Regions from separate parts of the Vibrio sp. T3Y01 genome, predicted to be linked through region 2. Evidence: predicted binding sites of a transcription regulator. Region 2 holds the regulator's gene; the other holds the start of a gene.
What was found. The regulator PurR, encoded in region 2, represses purine synthesis genes. The targets are predictions, from matches to a motif close to TNANGNAAACGTTTNCNTNA.

Region 1 (3,684 bases), on a different contig from region 2:
TCAAGGCGTTTCGATTTCAGTTTCTTCATCATTTCAATGATTTCCTATTGGTCGTCTGACTGTGTCGTTTTGACTAACGACTTAATTATAGTGTGATTCGTCTGTTTGTTCTGTCGCGTAGAAGCTGACTTAGCAGAGCAACTCTATTCTTAAGCCTCTAACTTCGGCCAATGGTCTAGTGCAACAGAACGCTAATCTTGATTGTGGTGTGTCGTTATAAGGGGCGATTGTTACTGTAATATGACACTGCCTTTTATCCACACTACTCCTTTGTGTAAGCGATAGAAAGCGCAATAAAAAAGAGCAATACTGGAAGGTATTGCTCTTTTGGTTTCTATTTCGAAGACTCAGAACCGCTAACTGTTGACTCTGCAGCGCTGATGCTGGATTCAGCCCCAGAAGTCTCTAAAGGTGGAATAACGATCAACCCTTCAAGGCTCTCTTCTTGTTCTTTATTACGCTTATTTACATGGCCGATGATGCTTTGGTAATAACGGCGAATGTTCTCTACGTAGTTTCTAGCTTCATCACCACGGGCATAGCCATAGCGAGTTTGGCTGTAGTATTTCTTCTGTCTTAGTAGAGGCAGTCTGTCTTTTACATCACCCCAAGCATCAGGATCTCCGCCTTGCGCTTTGGTTAAGCGGCGTGCGTCCATCATGTGTCCGTAACCGACATTGTATGAAGCAAGCGCAAACCAGATCTTTTCATGTTGTGTGATTGAATCTGGTACACGGTTCACGATACGACGTAGGTATTCAACACCACCTTGTACCGACTGTTTAGGGTCAAGACGGTTGGTCACCCCAACACTCTTCGCTGTCGGTAGTGTCAGCATCATCATGCCACGAACACCCGTTGGTGATCGCGCGACCGGGTTCCAGTGAGATTCTTGATAAGCAAGTGCTGCAATCAAGCGCCAGTCAAACTCTTGCGAGTACTTCTGAAACAGCGGCGACCATTTTGGTAGCTTGCTGTCGAGCGCGCGGATAAAGGCACGAGTATCAACGTAATCAAAAGTGCCGATATGACCGATGTACTTTTCTTCTAGCGAAGCAAGTTCACCGGATTGTTTTAGGTTACCGAAGAATTCAATCAGCAATGCGTACAGGCTTTCATCTTCAGACTTCTCTAAGTACCAAGAGATAGGTTGGTCTTCAGTAAGCTCAAACGCCAATGCTACGTCTGGGTACAAACGTTGTGCTAGTGATAGTTCGATAGAATCGGCAACCGTAAATAGGCGCTCGCCCGTCGATACTTCTTTTAGCAGGTCATTGATGTCGGCATTGCCAACTGCATCGTAGATGAAGTCCTGGTGCGTGTTCTGTAATTGCTTAAGTGTTGGTTCGAAGTGCGAGTCTTTGACCACAACTAAAGAGGGCGTCAGAGTCTCGTTAGGTGACGCGTCTTCTGATTCAGCTTGCGCTTTGATGAATTCAGCCTGGCGGTCGTTTTCAAACTTGATCAGTTGGTCTAGGTTTCTTGGGCGCCATTGGCCTTTTTTATACACCACCTGTTGGCTTACATAGTAATAAGCAGGCGCTGCACGATAAGCACGTGTCAGTTTGTTGTTTTGCGTTAACCCAGTAGCGATAAGGTCGATCTCGCCTTTCTTTAGAGCAGGGAATAAGCCAGATAGACGGTAAGCCGGTTTAACCTCAAGCTTAACCCCTAGCTCTTGTGCAAACTCACGAGCCAATTCGTAATCGAGACCTGCAGGGCCATCAGGACCAATGTAGTAAGAGAGTTGGTTATTCAGAGTACCGACACGAAGCACGCCACGCTCTCGTATCTGCTCGAGGACACTTTTAGGTTCAGACTCAATCTGGCATGCGGTTAGCCCAAACAGAGCGATAACCAGCAGAAAGGACTTAGACAAAAAGATGAGAGAAAATTTAGGCATCAAAATGAAATCTCGAAAAGTGGAAGCCCCTTTATACCAAACCCCGCCAGACTGGCAAAGCAGGTTTCATTAAACAGATGTAAAAGTGGTGATAAATGCAGCAAAAACACCATTTACTCAGAAACATGAAAAAAATCACGCAAACGGTTGCTTTTGGTGTTACGTCACAAAAAAAAATGCTTTATAATGCGCTCGCATTGAAGAGGTGGAATCGGCATAGGTTTTTAAACCTTCGGGAATAGCTTCGAAGAAAACAGTTAGGTTTTTCCTTTAACCCACTGAATTTATTCCAATATCACCTTAATCAACTGCATAAGAGACCTAAGCACATGAGAATTTTGCGTGGCTCCCCAGCTCTATCTGAGTTTCGTGTTAACAAGCTTTTAGAGCTTTGTCGTGAATTAAGCTTACCTGTAACAGGTATTTACGCTGAGTTTGCCCACTTTGCTGATTTAACAGCAGACCTAGACGCGTCTGAAGTTGAGAAGCTAGAAAAGCTACTGACTTACGGTCCAACGATTGAAGAGCATGAACCTGAAGGTTTACTGCTGCTTGCTACTCCTCGTCCAGGTACTATTTCTCCTTGGTCTTCAAAATCTACTGATATCGCACATAACTGTGGTCTAGCGAAAGTATCTCGCCTAGAGCGCGGTACGGCTTTCTATATTGAAACGTCTTCTGAACTTTCTGAGCTTCAACTTGTTGAACTGAAAGCGATTCTTCACGACCGTATGATGGAAGTGGTATTCACGGACTTCGAATCAGCAGCAGCACTGTTCACCGTTGCAGAACCAGCACCTTATACGGAAGTTGATCTTCTTACTGGCGGCCGTAAAGCGCTTGAAGAAGCAAACGTTACCCTAGGTCTTGCTCTTGCAGAAGATGAGATTGATTACCTACTTGAAAGCTTTGTCACTAAGCTTGAACGTAACCCGACTGACATCGAGCTAATGATGTTCGCACAAGCGAACTCAGAGCACTGTCGTCACAAGATCTTCAACGCTGATTGGACTATCGACGGCGTTAAGCAAGAAAAATCATTGTTCAAGATGATTAAGAATACGTTTGAAGTGACACCTGATAACGTACTTTCTGCATACAAAGATAATGCAGCTGTTATGACGGGCTCTGAAGTAGGTCGCTTCTTTCCAGATCCTGAAACTCGCCAGTACAACTACCACCAAGAGAAGACACACATCTTGATGAAAGTTGAAACGCACAACCACCCAACGGCTATCTCTCCATGGCCGGGCGCATCAACAGGTTCAGGCGGTGAAATCCGTGATGAAGGCGCAACTGGTATCGGTGGTAAGCCAAAAGCAGGTCTAGTGGCGTTCTCTGTATCTAACCTTAAGATCCCGAACTTTGTTCAACCTTGGGAAACTGACTTTGGTAAGCCAAGCCGTATCGTTACTGCATTGGATATCATGCTTGAAGGTCCTCTTGGTGGCGCGGCATTCAACAACGAATTTGGTCGTCCAAACCTACTAGGTTACTTCCGTACTTACGAAGAGAAAGTAAACTCTCACGCAGGTGAAGAAGTACGTGGTTACCACAAGCCAATCATGCTGGCTGGTGGCCTAGGTAACATCCGTGACGAGCACGTTCAGAAGAAAGAGATCCCAGTAGGTGCAAGCCTAATCGTTCTAGGTGGTCCTGCGATGAACATCGGCCTTGGTGGCGGTGCAGCATCTTCAATGGATTCTGGTTCTTCTTCAGAAGATCTAGATTTCGCTTCTGTACAACGTGAAAACCCAGAAATGGAGCGTCGTTGTCAGGAA
Region 2 (3,684 bases):
TACCGGCACCGACCAACTACCTAGCACAAGAAGGTATTGTTGAGCCTTGGAATAAGTACATGCCTAAGGCGATTTATCTTGAACAGACAGAGCGTTACTGGCATGAGACCATGGGGTTGGTTTGGCAAAGCCTACGTGACTGGCTAGACACCAGCAGTGATATTGCAGAAGAGCCAATCGTCGTGCCTGAAGCTTCGAGCCTAGCTGAAGATGAGAATGTCGTTTCGGCAGCTCAGCCTCAATAAGCAGTCTACATAAAAGACTGAGTCATAAAAAAGCCGAGACATCACTGATGATGTCTCGGCTTTTTAATATTTACTATTCTAGCGGACTAACATGTCCCGCAAGACTTAGTCACCAGCGAACATGTAACCTTCACCATGGACCGTCACAAAGATTTGTGGATTCTTAGGGTCGAATTCCATTTTTGCACGCATGCGTCGAATCAGTACGTCGATAGTACGATCATTTGGCGCGTCTACTCGGTGGCTGATCATATTAAGAATACGTTCACGGCTTAATACCTGGTTAGGGTAAGAAGACAACGCAACCAATAATTCATATTCAGCTTTCGTCAGTTTTACTGGTTCACCGTTTTTGCTTAACGCACGACGAGGGATATCAAATGTCCACTCACCAAAACGAACCACTGATTCATCTTCAGATTCTTCAACCGCACCTGCTGCTGTTTTACGAGCGGCAGAAATACGCCAAAGTAGGTTTTTAACTCGAACCAGTAACTCGCGAAGTTCGAAGGGTTTAGTAACGTAATCGTCAGCGCCCATTTCAAGGCCAACAATTTTGTCGATGCTATCCGTGCGTCCAGTAACTAAAATAATTCCAATGTCTGATTGACTGCGTAATTCGCGAGTTAGCATCAATCCATCTTCGCCTGGTAAGTTGATGTCCAGCATAATGAGGTCAACGTTGTTTTCTTCTAACACGTTTCTCATTTGAGCGCCGCTTTCTGCTTCGCTTACTGTGTACCCTTCGTTCTGGAAATAACCAACCAGTTTACTACGGGTCACCACATCATCTTCTACGACTAATACGTGATAGCTCATCTACACCACTTTTCTTATTTAATAGTTTCGGTGACTATTCTATTCATAACTAGTAACAATTCTAGTGGTACTGTAGATAAATGCCAGAAACATGGATTTTTTTTGATACAAGACAATCTTAAACCTTGCTATTTGTCGTCTGGCACAATTCAATATAGGCATTACTACTAACGAGTAACTTTGCATTTCGCAAATAACCTCGTCATCAGCCTTGGTGTGTAAAAAACACCACAAGACTAAATCAGGATTTACGTAATGAAAGATACGAAAGCGTTCAATGAGCAAAGAGCAGAAATTTACTGGTGGTTATCAAGCTTATTCGCCAAAGAGCTCACTCAAGATGAACTTGACCACTACCACTCTGTTGAAATTCGTTCTTTCTTAACTGGTTTAGGCGAAAATGAAACACTCAAACCTGCGATTGATAGCTTAGTTGATGCACTAAACCGCTTACAAACACGTGAAGATGCACAACTGGAACTGGCTGCTGACTTTTGTGACCTATTCCTAAAGACAGACAAGCATGGTGCCCTTCCCTACGCTTCGATGTACATCGGTGAAACTGGGCTATTAAACGATAAGCCAGCAAAAGAGATGGAAGAGATCATGGCTAAGCACAACTTAGTGGTTAACCAAGATCTAAAAGAACCAGCAGACCACATCGCTATTGAACTCGACTTCCTAGGTAACCTAATCATTCGCTCTAATGAAACAGAATCAGAGGAAGAGTTAGAAAAGTCGTTCGAAGTTCAACAGCAGTTTATTGAGCAACAGCTACTCACTTGGATTCCAAAGTTCAAGGTTAAGTGTCATGAGGTTGATGAGTTCGGTTTCTATGCATCAGTATCATCGCTGCTACTGGCATTCTGTCAATTAGACACTCAATATTTGGCTGGTGAATAGCTTATTAGATGACTAGGTAAATAAATTCAGTAGAATGTGACAATTCACCCGGATTTCTGGGTGAATTTTATTGCGAGTATTTTCTAGTCAGTCTAAAATTGTGACCGCAAACGATAAAATATGAAACATTCACGAAATGCTATGCTTATTAAGTTTCAGAGCATTTCGGTGTTAAGACAAGCCGCTCAATAGCGGTTTTTTGTTTTTTAACACTTTAGTACCCAAAGAGCCCTACACGTTTAAGCTCTTAGTTAGGTAGCTTAACGGCTACTTCATTCCGTACTTTGGGGAAAGTAGCTTCTAATAGGATAAAACCATGGCCACTATAAAAGATGTCGCTCGCTTAGCCGGCGTATCAACAACAACCGTTTCTCACGTAATCAACAAAACCCGTTTTGTTGCAGAAGCGACTCAAGAAAAAGTAAATAAAGCGGTAGACGAATTAAACTATGCACCAAGTGCTGTTGCTCGTAGTTTGAAGTGTAATTCAACACGAACCATCGGCATGCTAGTGACTCAATCAACCAACCTATTCTTCTCAGAAGTTATCGATGGTGTTGAGAGCTACTGCTACCGTCAAGGTTACACTTTGATCCTGTGTAACACGGGTGGTATCTATGAGAAGCAACGTGACTACATTCGAATGCTTGCAGAGAAACGTGTAGATGGCATCTTGGTTATGTGTTCAGACCTAACTGAAGAACTGAGAGAGATGTTAGACCGTCACGCTGACATCCCTAAAGTAGTCATGGACTGGGGCCCGGAGAGTTCTCAAGCAGATAAGATCATCGATAACTCTGAAGAAGGTGGCTACCTAGCGACTAAATACCTAATCGACCGCGGTCACTCAAAGATTGCTTGTTTAAGTGGCCACTTAGACAAAGCGGCGTGTGTGGAGCGTATCGCTGGTTACAAGCGCGCTTTGGAAGAAGCTAACATTACTGCAAATGACGACATGATCATCGAAGGTAACTTTGAGTGTGATACTGCCGTTCTAGCCGCTGACAAAATTGTTGATATGGAAGATCGCCCGACAGCTGTATTCTGCTTCAACGATACCATGGCACTAGGCTTGATGAGCCGCCTACAGCAGAAAGGCATCCGTATCCCTGAAGATATCTCTATCATTGGCTACGATAACATCGAACTGGCTGAGTACTTCTCTCCACCATTGACTACCGTTCACCAACCGAAGCGCCGTGTCGGTAAGAACGCCTTCGAAATTCTGCTTGAGCGTATTAAAGACAAAGACCATGAAAAACGCGTCTTCGAAATGCACCCAGAAATTGTTGAACGTAGTACAGTTAAAACGTTAAATTAACTGATAAATTGAGTTTATTTTCATCAAGCGCACCTTTGGGTGCGTTTTTTTTATCAGCAACTAAAATAAACCTAGTTTCATATAATAAAGATCATTAATTGAAGCAGTATCACACTTTGAAATAACAAGTGTGAGCCTCATTCAACAAAAACTTTATTCTATTCAATCAGTCACGCACAGGGCAAATCACTTGAAAAGGTGAGACGCAAAGCTTCCGGCCTAAACCACTCGTTGGTATGGTAGCGGGGTTACCGATGGCAAAATGCAGTAACTACTAATAATTTAGTAATTTACGGCTTATTGACAATGTAATTGCAACATTTTGCTAATCTCTCGGACCTGCTTATTTGGTGGCGTAGTTCAAATACACCGAGATAAATAACATGGATAAACCGA

Region 1: the regulator PurR is predicted to act here: its motif matches at 2,039-2,058, upstream of purL (phosphoribosylformylglycinamidine synthase).

Annotation. Positions count from the first base shown of each region.
Region 1 is NZ_VTXJ01000020.1:22,834-26,517, forward strand. It holds gene F0232_RS25205 (hypothetical protein) at 1-32, opposite strand, end outside; gene mltF (membrane-bound lytic murein transglycosylase MltF) at 335-1,903, opposite strand; gene purL (phosphoribosylformylglycinamidine synthase) at 2,233-3,684, shown strand, end outside.
Region 2 is NZ_VTXJ01000005.1:152,545-156,228, reverse strand. It holds gene elyC (envelope biogenesis factor ElyC) at 1-245, shown strand, start outside; gene torR (two-component system response regulator TorR) at 351-1,064, opposite strand; gene torD (molecular chaperone TorD) at 1,320-1,967, shown strand; gene purR (HTH-type transcriptional repressor PurR) at 2,284-3,288, shown strand; cyclic di-GMP riboswitch class I at 3,459-3,544, shown strand; gene F0232_RS07555 (TfoX/Sxy family DNA transformation protein) at 3,672-3,684, shown strand, end outside.